Linked DNA regions of Acuticoccus sp. I52.16.1. The protein of the gene in region 1 binds, or shares a complex with, the protein of each later gene. Links are inferred from orthologs where the notes say so. Each region holds a gene or a part of one and is shown on either strand. Other genes may lie near its edges. The genes, in order: rimM and rpsS.

Region 1 (9,821 bases):
CGGATCATCGCCTTCGTCAGATCGCGCGGCCTGGCTGTGGAGTGGCTGATCGAGACGCACGTCCACGCCGACCACCTGTCGGCCGCGCCCTACATCCAGCGGGAGCTGGGCGGCCGGCTCGGCATCGGCCGCAACATCACCGTGGTGCAGGAGACGTTCGGCAAGATCTTCAACGAGGGGACGGAGTTCCAGCGCGACGGCTCCCAGTTCGACCGCCTGTTCGACGATGGCGACACCTACACCGTCGGCACGATGAAGGGCACGGCGCTGCACACTCCCGGCCACACCCCGGCCTGCATGACGCACGTCATGGGCGATGCGGCGTTCGTGGGCGATACGCTGTTCATGCCAGACGGCGGCTCGGCGCGGGCCGACTTCCCGGGCGGCGATGCGGAAAAGCTCTACGATTCCATCCAAAAGGTGCTGGCGCTGCCGGGCGCGACGCGACTCTTCATGTGCCACGATTACGGCCCCGGCGGACGCGAGATCCGCTGGGAGACGACGGTGGCCGACGAAAGGGCGCACAACATCCACGTCGGCGGTGGGCGCACGAAGGCGGAGTTTGTCCGGTTCCGCACCGAACGTGACGCGACGCTTGCGATGCCGCGCCTCATCCTCCCCTCGCTGCAAGTGAACATGAAGGCCGGCCAGCTCCCGCAGGAGGAGCAGAACGGCAAGCGCTACCTCAAGGTGCCGCTGAACGGGCTATGAGCCGGCGCCGCCCGAGAGGCGGAACGGTCCGCCGCGCCGACGGCGCGGCGGACGATCGCAGGCGGGTCAGGCCGCCTGACGGTCGACCCAGGCGAGGTAGGAGTCGAGCCCGCTCTCCAGATGGGTGGGAAACACCTCGATCTCGAAGAGGGTCGCGCTGGCGGGGCCGGATGCCGCGGCCTTCGCCTCACGCACGGCGGTCTCCAACTCGGCCGGCTCGTAGTCGCCGCGGCCGATGTAGGTGAGCGCCAGCAGTTCGGCCTGCTCGTCGACGTTGAGCGAGTCGATCATCGCGGACGCCTCCTCCCGCGTCTCGTCCGGCATGCGTTCGTCGGACAGGGAGTTCTCGTCTCCGCGCGACAGCGAGGTCGCCGAGTCGATCTCGATCTCCATCTCCACGTCGTCCGCCTCCGAGTCCGGCACCTCGAAGAGGGCCGCGCGGGACTTGGCGACGATCAGACGCACGAGGTCGTCGTCGATGTTGAGTTCGCGTGCGCCGCTGCGCTCCCGGAGGCTCATGATCTGTCCTCGCCGGCATGCGGGTGGACGCCGCCGCCTTTGTTCAGCTCGGCCTCGGCGCGCGCGTCCTTGTCCTGGAGGCGCGCGCTTTCGACCGGGTCGGCGTCCGCGGTGAGTTTCGCGTCCGGCACGGCCTGGCGCTGGTTGTGGACGTTGAGCTGATCATCGCCCTGCAGCCGGTTGTTGCCCATCACGTCGCCGGCGATGTCGGTCTCGCCGATCCGCTCGGCGTCCCGAGTGCGGTCCGGACCGTTGGTGTTCGGCTTTTCCATTGATCTCTCCAATCGCTTCAAAGCGAACAATGGCGGGGACGGGACAAAGGTTTCGCGTATCAGAATTGGAATGCATGGCACCTCTGCAATTGGAAAGAAGCTGTTCGGTTGGCGTTCAGATTGCGAAGGCCTAATGGAACTCACCTTCCACAGGCCGCTTCAGTCAGTAAGGAGTTCAGGACGATGGCCAGCGTGACCGCGCCCACCACCGAGACGACCACCCCCGCGCAAACCCAACCGGCCGAGACGAGCTCGAACCAGCCGGCGCGTTCGCCTTGGGCCTTCGGTGGGCCTTTCTCTCACGACCGACCGATGCCGATCGTGGCGGAATCTGCGACCCTGGGCGAGCTCGACCTCCACGGCCGCCTCTAAGCGGACCGGCCGCCGCGGCCGATCCACCACCCTTCGCCCCCTGGGGTCCGGGCATGCCGGCACCGCCGCCGTTCCCCGTCCCCAGCCGTGAAGAGACGGTTCCGGCGAACCCACCCGAGCATCGTGCACGAAGGCGGCGCCCCTTCCCGCACGACCCTCGCGGGAGCGTCCACGGCCCTCGCAGCAGCCGAATCCGACCGTTGCGAGACGAATGGTCCGCGGTGTTGCCCGCCGGCCACAATGCACGCAAGGCACCCGCGGCAGCGCCCGGCGCCCCGCGCGACTTGACGTGAGCCCTCCCAGCACGTAACTCCCAGCGACGCGGCCCTCGCCGCACCACCGCCCGACAGCGCGTTGCGCCCTCGGGCGCGTTTTGCGTTGCTCATCTGTCTGGCTGGCCGCCTGCGGCTCGCCGGTCGCCCGTCGCCGTCATGGCGTCGCCACCTCGGGGGTTGCCCATGTTCGAGAGCCTTTCGGATCGCCTCTCCGGCATCTTCGACAAGCTGACCGGCCGCGGCGCCCTGTCCGAGGCCGACGTCGACGCCGCGATGCGCGAGATCCGCCGCGCTCTGCTGGAGGCGGACGTCGCCCTCCCGGTGGTGCGGCAGTTCGTCGAGGAGGTGCGCAAGGAGGCCGTCGGCGCCACGGTCGTGAAGTCGGTCACGCCGGGCCAGATGGTCGTCAAGATCGTCCACGACGAGCTGGTGAAGATGCTGGGCGAGACCGCCGAGCCGATCTCGCTCGCCGCCGCGGCCCCGGTGCCGATCATGATGGTCGGCCTGCAGGGCTCGGGCAAGACGACGACGTCGGCCAAGATCGGCCTGCGGTTGCAGAAGCGCGAGAAGAAGCGCGTGCTGATGGCCTCGCTCGACACCCAGCGCCCGGCCGCGCAGGAACAGCTTCGCGTCCTCGGCGAAGAGAACGGCATCGAGACCCTGAAGATCGTGCCGGGCCAGAACCCGCGCCAGATCGCCGAGCGGGCGATGACCGCGGGCCGCCTCGGCGGTTACGACGTCGTCATTCTCGACACCGCCGGCCGCCTGTCGATCGACGAAGCCTTGATGACCGAGATCGCGGACATCAAGCGTGCCACCAACCCGCACGAGATCCTGCTGGTGGCCGACAGCCTGACCGGCCAGGACGCCGTCGCCACCGCCAAGGCGTTCGACGAGCGGATGAACGTCACCGGCATCGTCCTGACCCGCGTCGACGGTGACGGGCGCGGCGGTGCGGCGCTCTCCATGCGCGCCACCACCGGCAAGCCGATCAAGCTCATCGGCGTCGGCGAGAAGGCCGACGCGCTGGACGAGTTCCACCCGCGCCGCATCGCCGACCGCATCCTCGGCATGGGCGACATCGTCTCCCTGGTGGAGAAGGCGGCCGAGCACGTCGACGCCGAAAAAGCCGCCGCCATGGCCCAGAAGATGGCCAAGGGCGGGTTCGACCTCAACGACCTGAAGGACCAGCTCGGTCAGATGGAGAAGATGGGCGGGCTCGGCGGGCTGATGGGCATGATGCCCGGCATCGGCAAGATGAAGAAGGAGATGGCCGCCGCCGGACTCGACGACGGGATCATCAAGAAGCAGGTCGCCATCATCAACTCGATGACCAAGATCGAGCGCAAGAAGCCCGACATCCTGAAGGCGAGCCGCAAGAAGCGCATCGCCGCGGGCTCGGGCACCGAGGTCGCCGAGGTCAACAAGCTCCTGAAGATGCACCGCCAGATGGCGGACATGATGAAGATGATGGGCAAGAAGAAGGGCGGCATGATGGGCGGCCTCGGGCAGATGCTCGGCATGGGCGGCGGCGGCGTTCCCGACATGCCGAAGGGCCTGGAAGGCATGAACCCGGCCGACCTCGAGAAGCTCGCCAAGCAGATGCCCCAAGGCGGTATGCCCGGCGGGATGGGCGGCGGCATGCCGCCCGGCGGTCTGCCGGGCCTCGGCGGTCCGGGGGGCCTGCCCGGTCTCGGCGGCCCCGGCATGCCCGGCCTTCCGGGCCTCGGCGGCGGGCACGGCAAGGGCAAGCGGCAAAAGGGCAAACGCAAATGACGAGCGGCGGCGCCGGGATCCTCTCCGGCATCCCGGCCGGCCGCGCCGAAGCCGAGGCGGCCCTCGACGGCATCGTCATGCCCCAGACCATCCGCACCGAGCGGATGATCCTGGAGCCGTTCGCGATGCACCACCTCTCCGGCTTCGCCGAGTTCTTCGGCGACGCGGCGTCGACCCGCTTCATCGGCGGCCCGGCCGACCGGTCCGGCACGCTCGACCGGATGGCCCGCTTCAGCGGCCTGTGGCGGCTCTACGGCATCGGCTGCTACGCGCTGACCGACGAGCGTGGCCGCCTGCACGGCTACGCCGGCCTCTGGTTCCCGCACGACTGGCCGGCGCCGGAGATCGCCTACGGCCTGCTGCCGGGCTCGCGCGGCGAAGGCCGGGCGCTGGAGGCGGTGCGCGCCGTGAAGTCGATCGCCGAGGCGGTCGGCATCGGCGCCCTCATCAGCACCATCGCGCCGGACAACGTCGGCTCGCAGCGCGTCGCGACCGCCGTCGGCGCCACCCGCGGGGAGCGCGTGACGCTGAACGGCGACGCGGCCGACATCTGGCACCACGCCATGTCGCCGGCCGCGGCGGATCGCGACGCGGTGGTGATGCTCGACTCCAACGTGATGCCGCTGCGCATCCGCAGCGAGCGGCTCACCCTCGTCCAGTGGCGGCCGGATCACTTCGCCCCGTTCGCGGCGCTGGTCTCGGACGCCGATTCCATGCGTTACCTCGGCGGCCCGAACTCGCTCTTCCACGCCACGCGCGGTTTCATCCAGCGCGCCGGCATGTGGCACCTGCGCGGCTACGGCATGTATGCGCTCGAGCATGAAGGCCGCTTCGTCGGCAGCGTCGGCCTGTGGCACCCACTCAACTGGCCGTGCGCCGAGATCGGCTACACGCTGATGCCCGAGGCGCGCGGCCAGGGCTTCGCCGCCGAGGCCGTCGCCGCCGTTCGCGAGGTGGCCGCCGAGCAGGGCCTCGCCGACCTCGTCAGCTTCATCGACCCGGACAACGCCGCCTCGCAGGCGGTGGCACGCCGGGTCGGCGCCGTCCCCGACGGCACGACCCAGATCGCCGGCCGCACCTTCGGGGCGTGGCGACACCAACCCGAGGCCGCCACCGGCCGGCCCCGGATTCACGAGCTCGAACCCGCGCTTTGAGCGCATCCAACCCCGCGCCACGAGCGCACAGGAACCAGAGAGAACCAGGAGACACCATGCCCACCAAGATCCGGCTCGCCCGCGGCGGCTCCAAGAAGCGTCCTTACTACCGCATCGTCGTCGCCGACGTCCGCGCCCCGCGCGACGGCCGCTTCATCGAGAAGGTCGGCAGCTACAACCCGATGCTCGCCAAGGACAATCCCGAGCGCGTGACGCTCGTCCAGGAACGCATCGAGCATTGGCTGAAGCAGGGCGCCCAGCCGACCGACCGCGTGCTGCGCTTCCTCGACCAGGCCGGCATCGCCAAGCGTCCCGAGCGGTCGAACCCGAAGAAGGCCGAGCCGGGCAAGAAGGCGCAGGAGCGTGCCGAGGCGCGCCGCCAGGCCGAGGCCGACAAGGCCGAAGCCACCGCCGAGTCCACCGAGGCGTAAGCCAGCCGGGAGGTCGTCATGACCGACGTTCCAAAGGCGGACGGTCCTGCCGCCGGCGATCCGGCGGAGGGCATCCTCATGGCGACCATCGGCGCGCCCCACGGGGTGCGCGGGGCGGTCAAGCTCACGGTCTTCGCCGAGGACCCGCTGAGCCTGCGCCGCTACAACCCCTTCACCACCGCCGACGGCCGCTCCATGAAGCTGACGTCGGTGAAACCCATCGGCAAGGCGATCGTCGCCACCATCGACGGGATCGACGACCGCAACGCCGCGGAGACCCTGCGCGGCACCGCGCTCCACGTCGCCCGCGCCCGCCTGCCGCGGCCGGACGAGGACGAGTTCTACCACGTCGACCTGATCGGCCTCGAGGCGCGGCTGGAGGACGGCACGCCCCTCGGCACCGTCCGCGGCGTGTTCGACTTCGGCGCCGGCGACCTCCTCGATATCCTGGGCGACAAGCCCCTCCTCGTCCCGTTCACCCGCGAGGTCGTGCCCCACGTCGACCTCGCCGGCGGCGTCGTGACCGTGGCCGCCGTGCCCGGCCTGCTCGACGATCCGGCGCCAGAGGACGGGGCCGACGCGGACGCCACGCCCGAAGAGACGGCGGGAGAGGCGAAGGGCGAGGCGAAGGCGTGACCTTCGCCGCCACCGTCCTGACGCTCTATCCGGCGATGTTTCCCGGCCCGCTCGGCACGGCACTGGCCGGCCGCGCGCTGGGGACACAGTGGACGCTCGACCCCGTCGACATCCGCGACAGCGCCACCGACCGGCACCGCTCCGTCGACGACACGCCCGCCGGCGGTGGCCCCGGCATGGTGATGCGGGCCGACGTCCTCGCCCGCGCGATCGACACCTGCGGCGGCACCGGCCCGCGCCTCCTGATGAGCCCGCGCGGCCGCCCGTTCGACCAAGGTCTGGCGCGCACGCTCGCGTCGGGGCCCGGCGTCACCATCGTCTGCGGCCGCTTCGAGGGGGTGGACGAGCGCGTCATCGAGCGGCGCGGCCTGACGGAAGTGTCCATCGGCGACTACATCCTGTCGGGCGGGGAAATCGGTGCGATGGCGGTGCTCGACGCGATCGTGCGGCTCCTGCCGGGCGTGATGGGCAACGCCGCCTCGGCCGACGAGGAGAGCTTCGCCGACGGGCTCCTCGAGCATCCGCAGTACACCCGCCCCGCCCAGTGGGAGGACGCGCCGATTCCCGAGGTGCTCATGTCCGGCGACCACGGCAAGATCGCCGCCTGGCGGCGCGCGGCACGGCTGCGTCTCACCGCCGCCCGCCGGCCCGATCTGTTCGAGCGCCGCACCCCCGGCGAGCCGGCGAAGTAACCCCGCCGGCCACGCCGTCCGTCAGCCCGGCAGCATCGCGGTCAGGTCGTCCAGGCTGTAGCGCGCCAGCGGCTCGTCCGAGAACTCGAACCACTCCACGTCGGTCACGTCGAGGTCCGTCTCGGCGCCGTTGACGATGTTGAGGATGCCGCTCTCGGCGTCATACGCGTAGCCGTAGTCCTCGGCCGAGCCGTAGAGGATCAGCGTGTCGCCGCCGAAGAGCCCCGCCTCGCTGCCGCCGTCGATGAAGCCGGACCCGTTCTGGATATCGAACACGTCGTTGCCCGAGCCGCCTTCCAGCGCATGCTCGAAGGTGCCGCCCTCGCCGGTGCGCTCGTCGAACAGGCCGCCGGTCGTGCCACGCGCGACGATGAGGTCGTTGCCGGAGCCGAGGTCGATGTCGGATCGAATGACGGCGACGCCGGTCGAGCCCGGATTGCCCGGGTCCACGATCCCCCCCGCCAGCACCACGTCCCGCTCCGAGCCGGTGTCGATCGTGCTGTCGACGATGCCGGACGCATGGCTGGGCTCCGCGCCGCCGAGCGCATCCGGGTTCGCCTCGCCGGACGCGTCGACGAAGTCGCGCCCGCCGTTGGTGACGATCGTCGTGGCGACGATGCCGACGGCGCTCGCCGCCTCGCCCACCGCGGAGGCGAGACCGGTGATGGTGTCGTCGCTGTCGCCAGTCTCGATGGCGCTGGAGGCGATCGCCTCGGCGCGCGCCTCCGGGCCGAGCGCGTCCGCGTGGGCCTCGACCACGGCGCGGCCGGCGCCGGCGTCGGTGCCGATCTCGCTGGCCCCGAGGCCGACGGCCGATGCGCTGGCGCCCGACTCCGCGGTCGCCTCGGCGAGAACGAGCAAGCTGCCGCGCCCGGCGCTGATGTTGGCGCTGACGCCCGTCGCCGTCGCCTCGACCGCGGCGTCGGTCCAGGTGGCGGCGGTGCCGACGATATTCTCGCTCTGCGCCCCGCCGAGCACCGTGGCGACGGAGAGGCCCACCGCGTCGACGCTCGCCCCGTCCATGCCGCTGGGCACCGCCTGTGCGTGGCCGGAGAGCTGGTTGCGGCCCGCACCGAGGTCCACATAATCCGCCGAGACGCCGGTGACGCTGGTCTGGCCCTCGCCGACGGCAGGTGTCGCGCGCTGCCAGATCGCCGAGCCGCGGACCATATCGTCGCCGAGGCCGGTGGTCAGCATCGCACCGTCCGCAACCTCGAGGCCGACGATGGTGGCCGCCTCGGCGCTCGCCTGCGTGACGTCGACCAGCCCCGAGACGCGGTCGCGACCGGCGCCGGTGGCAAGGTTTGCGGACGCCGCCAGCCCGGTGACGGCGAGCGGTCCGTCGACCGTGAGGTCCAGCGCCCGGCCGCGGAAGACGCCGAGCACCGTGTCCGCCCCGGAGCCGAGGTCCTGGGGGCTGCCGTTGGTCATGGCGACCGCCGCGGCGGTCGATATCTGGCCGTCGACGCGGTCGATCGCGATCGCGGTGTCGCGCCGGCCCGAGAACGGCGCGAATTCGGAGAGGTCCGCCTGTCGAAAAAGGATCATGACTGCCTCGCGTGACGCTGAAATGGCGAGGTATTCATAGCGCCCGACCCAGGCAACACAAAGGCAATTCACGTAAAGTGAAGATATCGCGCGCCGCATCGGCTAAGATACTCGAGACAAAGCCGATTTTGTTCTGTGCCCCTGCGGCGCCCGGGGAGGTCCGCAGGGGCGCCGCCCTCAGACCTGTTCGACGAGGTGGGCGTTGAGCTTTTCGCGCACGCCGTCGGGCATCGCGGCGGAGGCCCGCGTCTGCGGATCGAAGAAGACGTCCACCTGGTCGTAGGTGGCGTGCAGCGCGCCGGTGTCGGCGTGGAGCATGCGCAGGTGGAAGGTCACGCTCTTGGAGCCGACGCGCGAGACCACGCCGTCGATCACGATGAGATCGCCGGCAGTCAGCTCCTTGACGAACTGCGTCGTGGCCTGCGCGGTGACGGTGTGGACGCCGTGCTGCGGGATGATCTCCGAATAGGCCAGGCCGAGCCGGGTCCACATATGGAAGACCGCATCGTCGAAGAACGGCGCATAGTGGCGCACGTTCATGTGGCCGAAGATGTCATGGTGCCAGGGGTGGACCACCCCGCGAAGAAGTTCGAGCCTGTCGGCCATCATGTCTCCCGTCGTCGATTGTCCGGCGACCCTATCCGAACATCGGCCCGATGGGGACCGCCCCGACTCGCGACGCGCCGGCTTCGGTTGTCGCGGCGGTGAACTCGCGGTAGACGGACGGCCTCAAATGGAGGCTGAAGATGGCGAAGGACAAGGCGAACCGACCCAAGGCGCGTCTCCCGCGCGGGTTCGCTGATCGCCATCCCGGAGAGATCCGGCGCGTGGCGGACATGATGGAGACGATCCGCCGGGTCTACGAGCGCTGGGGCTTCGAGCCGGTGGAGACCCCGCTGATCGAGTTCGCGGACGCATTGGGCAAGTTCCTGCCCGACGCGGACCGGCCGAACGAGGGCGTCTTCGCGTTCCAGGACGACGACGAGCAGTGGCTGTCGCTGCGGTACGACCTGACGGCGCCGCTCGCCCGCATGGTGGCGGAGAACTTCCAGAACGTGCCGCGCCCGTACAAGAGCTACCGGGCCGGCTGGGTGTTCCGCAACGAGAAGCCGGGCCCGGGCCGCTTCCGCCAGTTCATGCAGTTCGATGCCGACATCGTCGGCGCCGCCTCCCCGCTGGCCGACGCCGAGATCTGCATGATGGCCGCCGACACGATGGAGGCGCTGGGGTTCGGCCCGAACGAGTACGCCATCCGCGTCAACTCGCGCCGCGTGCTCGACGGGGTGCTGACGGAAATCGGTCTGCCCGAGGCCGACCCGCGCCGCCTCACGGTGCTGCGCGCGATCGACAAGGCGGACAAGTTCCCCCTCCCCGAGATCGCCAAGCTCCTCGGCCCCGGCCGCGAGGACGAGTCGGGCGACTTCACCAAGGGCGC
Region 2 (9,886 bases), 370 kb from region 1 along the record:
TGATCGGCAGCTTGGCGCCGGCGAGACGGAACGCCTCACGGGCGATCTCCTCGGACACCCCGTCGACCTCGAACATGATCCGACCCGGGTGGACGCGGGCGGCCCAATACTCGACCGAGCCCTTGCCCTTACCCATACGCACTTCGGTCGGCTTCTTCGACACCGGTACGTCCGGGAACAGACGGATCCAGACGCGGCCCTGACGCTTCATGTGACGCGTCATGGCACGACGGGCGGCCTCGATCTGCCGCGCGGTGACCCGCTCCGGCTCGAGCGCCTTCAGGCCGAAGGAGCCGAAGTTCAGGTCGTACCCGCCCTTCGCCTCGCCGTGGATGCGGCCCTTGTGCTGTTTGCGGAACTTGGTCCGCTTCGGCTGCAACATTGATCGGCCCTCTTAGTCGCGGTCGCGACCGCCGGAACGGCGGCCCGACGAGCCCTGGTTCGAGGCCTCGGTGGCGCGACGCTCCGACGCCATCGGGTCATGCTCCAGGATCTCGCCCTTGAAGATCCAAACCTTGACGCCGCAGATCCCGTACGCCGTCTTCGCCTCGGCCGTGCCGTAGTCGATGTCGGCGCGCAGGGTGTGCAGCGGCACACGGCCCTCGCGGTACCACTCGGTGCGCGCGATCTCCGCGCCGCCCAGACGACCGCCGCAGTTGATGCGGATGCCACCGGCGCCCATGCGCATCGCCGTCTGAACGGCGCGCTTCATGGCGCGGCGGAACGCGATGCGGCGCTCCAGCTGCTGCGCGATCGAGGCGGCCACCAGCGTCGCGTCGATCTCCGGCTTGCGGACCTCGACGATGTTGATGTGGACCTCGGAGTCCGTCATCGCCGCCACGCGCTTGCGCAGCTTGTCGATATCGGCACCCTTCTTGCCGATCACAACCCCCGGACGAGCCGAATGGATCGTGACGCGGCACTTCTTGTGCGGGCGCTCGATGACGATCTTCGAGACGGCGGCCTGCTTGAGGTGCTTCATCAGCATCGCACGGATCGCGAGATCCTCGTGCAGCAGCTTACCGTACTCGCCGCCCTCGGCGTACCACCGCGAGTCCCAGGTGCGATTGATGCCGAGCCGCAGCCCGACGGGGGAAACTTTGTGACCCATCAGGCGGCCTCCTCGACTTCACGCACCACGATCGTGAGGTGCGAAAACGGCTTCTGGATCGAACCCACACGACCGCGGCCACGCGGCGAGAAGCGCTTCATGACGAGCGCCTTGCCGACGAAGGCCTCCTTGACGACGAGCGAGTCGACGTCAAGGTCGTGGTTGTTCTCGGCGTTCGCGATGGCGGACTCGAGGGTCTTCTTCACCTCGCCCGAGATGCGCTTGCGCGAAAACTCGAGTTCGGCGAGCGCCGTGGACACCTTCTTGCCGCGGATCAGCGCCGCGACCAGGTTCAGCTTCTGCGGCGAGATGCGGATCATCTTGTTGACCGCACGGGCCTCGTTGTCGGCGAGCGCGCGGGGAGCCTTGGCCTTACCCATTATTTGCGCCTCGCCTTCTTGTCCGCGCCGTGGCCGTAGTAGGTCCGGGTCGGCGAGAACTCGCCGAACTTGTGACCGACCATGTCTTCCGACACGGTCACCGGCACGTGCTTCTGACCATTATAAACGCCGAACGTCAGCCCCACGAAGTGAGGGAGAATGGTCGAGCGCCGCGACCAGATCTTAATGACCTCGTTACGACCGCCCTCGCGGACCTTCTCCGCCTTCTTCAGAAGGTATCCGTCGACGAACGGACCTTTCCAAACCGAGCGAGTCATTTACTTCTTCCGTGCGTGGCGCGAGCGGACGATGTACTTGTCCGTCGACTTGTTGGAACGGGTGCGCTTGCCCTTCGTCGGCTGGCCCCAAGGGGTCACCGGGTGACGGCCACCAGAGGTGCGACCTTCACCACCGCCGTGCGGATGGTCGAACGGGTTCATCGCGACACCGCGGGTCTGCGGCCGGATGCCGAGCCAGCGCGAGCGGCCCGCCTTCGACAGGTTGATGTTGCCGTGGTCCGGGTTCGACACCGCGCCCACCGAGGCGATGCACGCCCCCGAGACGAGGCGCTGTTCACCCGACTGCAGGCGAAGGATCGCCCACGGGCCGTCACGGCCGACGAGCTGCGCGTAGGTGCCGGCCGAGCGCGCGATCTGCCCACCCTTCATCGGCTTCATCTCCACATTGTGGATGATGGTGCCGACGGGCATGGCCGACAGCGGCATCGCGTTGCCGGGCTTCACGTCGACCTTGTCGCCCGCGATCACCTGGTCCCCCTCCGCCAGGCGCTGCGGCGCCAGGATGTAGGAGAGGTCGCCGTCCATGTACTTGATCAGCGCGATGAACGCGGTGCGGTTCGGATCGTACTCGAGCCGCTCGACGGTCGCCGGCATGTTCCACTTCGAGCGGCGCTTGAAGTCGACCATGCGGTAGGTGCGCTTGTGTCCGCCACCACGGTGACGGGCGGTCTTGCGGCCGTTGTTGTTGCGGCCACCGGACTTCGTCAGGCCCTCGGTCAGGGTCTTGACCGGCTTGCCCTTGTAGAGCCCGTCCCGCTTGACGATGACGAGCTGACGCTGGCCCGGCGACGTCGGATTGAATGTCTTCAGTGCCATTGGTTCAGAGCCCCGTCGTCACGTCGATGTGCTGACCCTCGGCGAGCGTCACGACGGCGTGCTTGACGTCCGACTGACGGCCCTTGATGCCGCGGAAGCGCTTCAGCTTGCCCTTGCGGACCAGCGTGTTGACTGCGGTCACCTTCACGGAGAAGAGCGCCTCGACGGCCTCCTTGATCTCCGGCTTCGACGCGGTCTTGGCCACGCGGAAGACGACCTGGTTGTGCTCCGACGCCTCGGTCGACTTCTCGGTGATCACCGGGGAGACGATGACGTCGTAGTTCTTCAGTGCGATGGCCATCAGTTCGCCCCCTCAGCCGGAGTCTCGGCCACGGCGGCGGTCTTGCCGGCGAAGCGCGCCTCGATCCCGTCGAGCGCGGCGCGGGTCAGGACCAGCGTGTCGCGACGCATGATGTCGTACACGTTGAGGCCGGCGACCGGCAGCACGTCCACCATCGGGATGTTGCGCGCCGCCTTGGCGAAGCCCGCGTCGACCACGTTGTCGATGATCAGCGCGTTGCCCACGCCCAGACCGGCGAACTGCTCGCGCAGCGCCTTGGTCTTGATGGCCTCGATCTTGGCGTCCTCGATGACGATCAGCCCGTTGGCCTTCGCCTTCGCGGACAGCGCATGCTTCAGGCCCAGCAGGCGGACCTTCTTCTGCAGCTCGATCGCGTGGCTGCGCGGCTTCGGGCCGTGTGCCTTGGAGCCGCCGCGGAACTGCGGCGCCTTCTTGTCGGAGTGACGGGCGCGGCCGGTGCCCTTCTGACGATACATCTTCTTGCCGGTCGAGTTGATCTCGCCCCGCGTCATCGTCTTGTGGGTGCCCTGCTGGCGCTGCGCCAGCTGCCAGCGCACGACGCGGTGCAGAATGTCCGCGCGGGGCTCGAGGCCGAAGGTCTCGTCGGAGAGGCTGACGGTCCCGGCGGAGGCACCGGCGAGCGTTTTGACTTCGATGTCCATCACGCGTCACCCTTCGTCGTGTCGTCACCCTCGACCGGAGCGTCGTTGGCGACCGGCGCCGTCTCGTCGACGGGCGCGGCGTTGAGGGTCTCGTCGGCGACAGGAGCGCCGTCACCCTCGGGGATGCGGAACGCACCGGGGGTCGGCGCGTCGGCGTGCAGCTCGCGCTTCACGGCGTCGCGGACGATGATCCAGGAATTCTTGGCACCCGGCACGGCACCGGCGACCAGAAGGAGGCCCCGCTCGACGTCGGCCCGGACGATGGTGAGGTTCTGCGTCGTGACGCGAACGCCGCCCATGTGGCCGGCCATCTTCTTGCCCTTGAACACCTTGCCGGGGTCCTGGCACTGGCCAGTCGAGCCATGCGAACGGTGGGAGATCGACACGCCGTGCGAGGCGCGCAGACCACCGAAGTTGTGGCGTTTCATGGCACCGGCGAAGCCCTTGCCGATGGAGGTGCCGGTGACGTCCACGTACTGGCCGGGGACGAAGTGGTCGGCGGTCAGCTCGGCGCCGACGTCGATGAAGGCGTCTTCGGCAACACGGCACTCGACGAGCGTCTTTTTCGGCTCGACGTTGGCCTTGGCGAAATGTCCGCGCATGGCTCGCGTCGTATTCTTGGCCTTAGCCTTGCCCGACCCGAGCTGGAGGGCGGTGTAACCGTCCCGGTCCTTCGTGCGATGGGCGACGACCTGGCAGCCGTCGAGCGAAAGCACCGTGACAGGCACGTGCTCGCCCGCGTCGTTATAGACGCGCGTCATGCCGAGTTTCCGAGCGACAATGGAGGAACGCTGCTGGACTTGGGTCATGACGGAACTCTTAAAGCTTGATCTCGACGTCCACGCCGGCCGCGAGGTCGAGCTTCATCAGCGCGTCCACGGTCTGCGGGGTCGGGTCGACGATATCGAGAAGCCGCTTATGGGTGCGGATCTCGAACTGCTCGCGGCTCTTCTTATCGATGTGCGGCGAACGGTTCACGGTGTAGCGCTCGATGCGCGTGGGCAGCGGCACCGGGCCGCGGACCTGCGCGCCCGTACGTCGCGCCGTCTGTACGATCTCTCGCGTGCTCGTATCGAGCACGCGGTGATCGAACGCCTTCAGGCGTATGCGAATATTTTGGTTCATCGGTCTCTAACTTGCACCCGCCTGAACGGACAACGCGGTCTCAAGAACCGCACGAACTCAACGGCAACTGGACAAACGATCCGCGGCCTTCAGGACCGCAACGGACAAAGCGGCCTGTCCGGCCCTCCTCAAGGCTGACCGACACGCCGTTCGTCAAACTCGTTTGGCTAGCGCTCCGTCGTCCGGAGCGACGGCTTACCTAATCGAAGACGAGCCGGAACGCTAGCCCCTTTCGGGGAAAAATGAAGGAATCATAACGGCCGCGCGCCTGACGCGGGCCGAGGCGCCCCGAAACGACCCACCGGCGGCGCCCGCCGGATGGTCCGTACAACACCTTCGATGCCAATATAGGGCGCCCAGGCGCGCAGTCTCAAGTCCCGAGTCCCGGCCCCCGCCGGCCCTCGGCCGGGCTGACGGCGGGCGCGCTCGCTCAGCCGAGGTGACCCAGCGCGGCGAGGCTCGTCGCATCGCCCTCGGTGATGATGATGTGGTCGTGCAGGCGGATGTCCACCGTGGCCAGTGCCGCCCGCACCTTGGAGGTCAAGTTGATGTCGCGGGCCGATGGCTTGGCGTCGCCGGAGGGGTGGTTGTGCACCAGAACGACCCCGGCCGCCCCGTGCTCCAGCGCGCGCTTGACGATCTCGCGGGGATAGGCCGGGGTGTGATTGATGGTGCCGCGGGCGTGCTCCTCCTCGGCGATCAGGCCGCACCTGGCATTGAGGAACAACGCCCAGAGATGCTCGATGGGTGAGCGTGCCAGGCGCATGCGCAGATACTCCACAACCGCGTCGAATCGTCCAAGGGTGAGGCACTGCTGCATGCGGATGCGTCCGAGCCGCAGACCGATCGCCTGCGCCAGCTTCAGCTGGTGGACGACCTCGGGCCGCAGCGCGCCATGCTGGCGCAGCCGGTCCGGTGCCGCGCTCAGCAGGCCCTGGATGTCGCCGTACTCGGCCAGCAGCCGGCAGACCAGGGGCTCCCCCTCCCCCGGCGGGAGAGTGTCGAGGAGGAGAAGCTCCAGAAGACGCTGGTCGGAAAGCTCCGTGTCCCAGATCTCGGCCGGCTGGATCGCGAGGTGCCGCGCCGCGCTCGCGCACGCCGGCCCATCCTGCGGCAAACAGGCCGCGGCCGGCGTCCCGGACCCGCAGGGCCCGCAGGGACGCCGCCGGCACCCCTTTCCCCCGCCCCCCGCCGGCGGCGGCTGCGCCTTGCGTGAGCGCCCGGCCTTACAGTCCTGGCAGGCGGCGCGCCCCTTGGTGGCCCGCCCTTGGCGCAGCGGGGTCGCGGGGCCGGCTTGCGGCGTCGATTCCTCCCCCTTCGCCACGGTGCGACCATACCTTTAAGTTGTACCGGCCATCATTGCGCCTCAAAGCCCGCGTGGTCGCAAGGCAAAACTCCCGGCGTGCGTCTGCGCCCGCGCCATATCTGTTATCGCCTTTTCGCGCATGGGCTACGCAGCGACCGTGCTCGCCGGCGCGACCCGGACGTCACTTGCGCCACGAGCCGCCAAGCGGTTGCGCCAACACAAAAAAAAAGCGCGGCCCGAAGGCCGCGCTTTCCCAAATCGGTCCGGTAGGACCAGATTTACTCGACGATCGTCGCCACGACGCCGGCGCCGACGGTGCGGCCACCTTCGCGGATAGCGAAGCGAAGCTGCTCCTCCATCGCGATCGGCACGATCAGCTCGACGTTAATCTCGACGTTGTCGCCCGGCATCACCATCTCGGTGCCCTCGTTGAGGGTCACCACGCCCGTCACGTCCGTCGTCCGGAAGTAGAACTGCGGACGGTAGTTCGTGAAGAACGGGGTGTGACGGCCGCCCTCTTCCTTGGTCAGGATGTAGGCCGACGCCTTGAACTTCTTGTGCGGCTTGACCGAGCCCGGCTTGCACAGCACCTGGCCGCGCTCGACGTCCTCACGGCCGACACCACGCAGCAGCGCGCCGATGTTGTCGCCCGCCTGGCCCTGATCGAGCAGCTTGCGGAACATCTCGACACCGGTCACCGTGGTGCTGGTGGTGTCGCGAATACCGACGATCTCGACGGTCTCGCCCACCTTCACGATGCCACGCTCGACACGACCCGTCACCACGGTGCCGCGACCCGAGATCGAGAACACGTCCTCGATCGGCATCAGGAAGGCACCGTCGACCGGACGATCCGGCTCCGGGATGTAGGCGTCGACTTCGCGCATCAGCTCCAGGATCGCGTCGTGACCGATCTTGGCGTCCGAGTCCTCGAGGGCGGCGAGCGCCGAACCCTTGACGATGGGGATATCGTCGCCGGGGAACTCGTAGGACGACAGCAGCTCGCGAACCTCGAGCTCGACGAGCTCCAGGAGCTCCTCGTCGTCGACCTGGTCGACCTTGTTCAGGAAGACCACGATGGCCGGCACGCCGACCTGACGCGCGAGCAGGATGTGCTCACGGGTCTGCGGCATCGGGCCGTCGGCCGCCGACACGACCAGGATCGCACCGTCCATCTGGGCGGCACCGGTGATCATGTTCTTCACGTAGTCGGCGTGCCCGGGGCAGTCGACGTGCGCGTAGTGGCGGTTCTCGGTCTGGTACTCGACGTGCGCGGTCGAGATCGTGATGCCGCGGGCCTTCTCTTCGGGCGCCGCGTCGATCTGATCGTAAGCCTTGAACGTTGCGCCGCCCGTTTCTGCCAACACCTTCGTGATCGCCGCGGTTAGCGACGTCTTGCCATGGTCGACGTGACCGATGGTGCCGATGTTCAGGTGCGGCTTAGAACGCTCGAACTTCTCCTTCGCCATTGGCGATTCTCCACATTCCTCTTAAGCTTTGGGCTGACGCTATGTCATTACTCACGGTGACGACGGGGGCCACCATGGGTGAGGCCGCTGTCTATCACCGAACTTCGCGCGCAGGAACACGCGAATTCGACTTTGTTGGGTCTAAATCGGCCGAAATCTCGCGTTCCTGCAAAATGCTGCTCTGGCGAGCCCGTCGCAGCTGGTCGTCTCGCCCCATCGTCGCGTCGATGGAGCGCATCTCGACGCCCTGTTAGATCGTGGCGGCAGGCACCGCGATCAAGTCGGACGCGCCGAGGACGGCCACGCGGCGGGCGATGCGTCGCCTCCCGCGAGGTCATCCCGGTGCCGGAGCGCCCAGAGGACCCTCCAGACCCCGGCGACGGCCCCACCGATCGGCGAGGCCGGTTCGTTCAGCCTCAGGCGTACTTGGCCTGGACCTCGTCGGCGACGTTCTGCGGCACCTGCTCGTAGTGCGAGAACTGCATGGTGTACTGCGCGCGGCCCTGCGTCATCGAGCGCAGGTTCGACACGTAGCCGAACATGTTCGCCAGCGGCACGAAGGCGTTGACCACCGTCGCGATGCCGCGGGTCTCGGTGCCCTGGATCTGGCCACGGCGGGAATTGATGTCGCCCATCACCGTGCCGGCGAACTCGTCCGGACCGACGACCTCGACCTTCATGATCGGCTCGAGCAGCTTCGGCTTGGCCTTCTGGCAGCCCTCACGGAAGGCCGCGCGCGAGGCGATCTCGAACGCCAGGACCGAGGAGTCGACGTCGTGGAACGCACCGTCGATCAGGCGGGCCTTGATGTCGACCATCGGGAAGCCGGCGATCGGCCCCGAGGTCATCACCGAGTTGATGCCCTTCTCGACGCCCGGGACATATTCTTTCGGCACCGAACCGCCGACGATCTCGGACACGAACTCGTAGCCCGCACCCGGCTCGTTCGGCTCGATGACGATCTTCACGCGGGCGAACTGGCCGGTACCGCCGGTCTGCTTCTTATGCGTGTAGTCGATCTCGGCCTTCTGCGAGATGGTCTCGCGGTAGGCGACCTGCGGCTGACCGATGTTCGCCTCGACCTTGAACTCGCGCTTCATGCGGTCGACCAGAATGTCGAGGTGAAGCTCACCCATGCCGGAGATGATCGTCTGACCCGACTCGTGGTCCGTCTTGACGCGGAAGGACGGATCCTCGGCGGCGAGACGGTTGAGCGCGAGGCCCATCTTCTCCTGGTCGGACTTCGTCTTCGGCTCGATGGCGATGTCGATCACCGGATCCGGGAACTCCATGCGCTCCAGGATGACCGGCGAGTTCGGGTCGCACAGCGTGTCGCCCGTGGTGGTCTCCTTGAGGCCGGCGAGCGCGACGATGTCGCCCGCGTACGCCTCTTTGATTTCCTCACGGGAATTGGAGTGCATCTGCAGCATACGGCCGACGCGCTCCTTCTTCTCCTTCACGGTGTTCTGCACGCCGTCGCCCTGCTCGAGCTTGCCCGAGTAGATACGGCAGAAGGTCAGCGTCCCGACGAACGGGTCGTTCATCACCTTGAAGGCCAGCATCGCGAGCGGCGCCGTGTCGGACGAGCGGCGGACGATCTCTTCCTCGGTCTTGACGTCGATGCCGCGGATCGAATCGACGTCCACCGGGGACGGCAGGTAGTCGACGACGGCGTCCAGCAGCGGCTGCACGCCCTTGTTCTTGAAGGCGGAGCCGGTGAAGATCGGCGTGAACGCGTTGTCGATCGTGCCCTTGCGGATCAGCGCCTTCAGCGTGTCCTGGTCGGGCTCGTTGCCCTCGAGGTAGGCCTCCATCGCGGTCTCGTCGAGTTCGACGGCAGCCTCGACCAGCGCCTCGCGATACTCGGCGGCACGGTCCGCGAGGTCGGCCGGAATCGGGTGATAGTCGAACTTCGCGCCGAGCGACTCACCGTCCCAGATGATCGCTTCCATGCGGATGAGGTCGACCACGCCCTCGAACTCGTTCTCGGCACCGATCGGCAGCTGCATGACGATCGGGTTGGCGCCGAGGCGCTCCTTGATCATCTCGACGCAGCGGTAGAAGTCGGCGCCGGTCTTGTCCATCTTGTTGACGAAGATCATGCGCGGGACGCGGTACTTGTCCGCCTGGCGCCACACGGTCTCTGTCTGTGGCTCCACGCCGGCGTTGGCGTCGAGCAGGGCGATCGCACCGTCGAGCACGCGCAGGCTGCGCTCCACCTCGATGGTGAAGTCCACGTGGCCCGGAGTGTCGATGATGTTCAGGCGCTTGTCCTGCCAGAAGCAGGTCGTCGCGGCGGACGTGATCGTAATGCCGCGCTCCTGCTCCTGCTCCATCCAGTCCATCGTCGCCGCACCGTCATGCACCTCGCCGATCTTGTGGGATCGGCCGGTGTAGAACAGGACGCGCTCGGTGGT

What was found.
Region 2: the proteins of rimM (region 1) and rpsS are in contact, whole or in part, in a crystal structure (PDB 3A1P), measured with the Thermus thermophilus proteins. The link is inferred for Acuticoccus sp. I52.16.1 from one-to-one orthologs. Residues at the interface, in WP_008632437.1 of Thermus thermophilus: Val4, Glu5, Ile6, Gly7, Arg8, Arg22, Gly23, Glu24, Val26, Leu84, Glu85, Glu86, Gly87, Arg88, Tyr89, Tyr90, Tyr91, Phe92, Leu94, Asp111, Ile112, Leu113, Asp114, Ala115, Gly116, Ala117, Gln118, Asp119, Val120, Ile122; in WP_011173711.1 of Thermus thermophilus: Lys28, Arg29, Leu30, Lys32, Thr48, Gln56, His57, Val58, Pro59, Val60, Tyr61, Thr63, Met66, Glu73, Phe74, Pro76, Thr77, Arg78, Arg81, His83, Gly84, Lys85, Glu86, Ala87, Lys88, Ala89, Thr90, Lys91, Lys92, Lys93.

Annotation. Positions count from the first base shown.
Region 1 is NZ_CP094828.1:1,513,640-1,523,460, forward strand. What follows is about bases 4,518-7,337. They hold rimM (ribosome maturation factor RimM), read left to right. Parts: upstream 4,518-5,528; coding sequence 5,529-6,146; downstream 6,147-7,337. Other genes in these bases: MRB58_RS06900 (GNAT family N-acetyltransferase), read left to right, coding at 4,518-5,079; rpsP (30S ribosomal protein S16), read left to right, coding at 5,136-5,510; trmD (tRNA (guanosine(37)-N1)-methyltransferase TrmD), read left to right, coding at 6,143-6,838; MRB58_RS06920 (hypothetical protein), read right to left, coding at 6,860-7,337. In the rest of the region: MRB58_RS06880 (MBL fold metallo-hydrolase), read left to right, coding at 1-711; MRB58_RS06885 (DUF3775 domain-containing protein), read right to left, coding at 778-1,230; MRB58_RS06890 (hypothetical protein), read right to left, coding at 1,227-1,502; ffh (signal recognition particle protein), read left to right, coding at 2,333-3,925; more of MRB58_RS06900, read left to right, coding at 3,922-4,517; more of MRB58_RS06920, read right to left, coding at 7,338-8,386; MRB58_RS06925 (thioesterase family protein), read right to left, coding at 8,564-8,995; hisS (histidine--tRNA ligase), read left to right, coding at 9,133-9,821. UniProt on the Escherichia coli protein: One of at least 4 proteins (Era, RbfA, RimM and RsgA/YjeQ) that assist in the late assembly stage of the 30S ribosomal subunit.
Region 2 is NZ_CP094828.1:1,148,627-1,158,512, forward strand. The notes cover bases 131-3,015. They hold rpsS (30S ribosomal protein S19), read right to left. Parts: upstream 1,770-3,015; coding sequence 1,491-1,769; downstream 131-1,490. Other genes in these bases: rplP (50S ribosomal protein L16), read right to left, coding at 131-382; rpsC (30S ribosomal protein S3), read right to left, coding at 395-1,111; rplV (50S ribosomal protein L22), read right to left, coding at 1,111-1,491; rplB (50S ribosomal protein L2), read right to left, coding at 1,770-2,606; MRB58_RS05210 (50S ribosomal protein L23), read right to left, coding at 2,611-2,907. Also shown: more of rplP, read right to left, coding at 1-130; more of rplD, read right to left, coding at 3,016-3,569; rplC (50S ribosomal protein L3), read right to left, coding at 3,569-4,378; rpsJ (30S ribosomal protein S10), read right to left, coding at 4,389-4,694; MRB58_RS05230 (RadC family protein), read right to left, coding at 5,125-5,811; tuf (elongation factor Tu), read right to left, coding at 6,279-7,469; fusA (elongation factor G), read right to left, coding at 7,886-9,886. UniProt on the Escherichia coli protein: In the E.coli 70S ribosome in the initiation state it has been modeled to contact the 23S rRNA of the 50S subunit forming part of bridge B1a; this bridge is broken in the model with bound EF-G.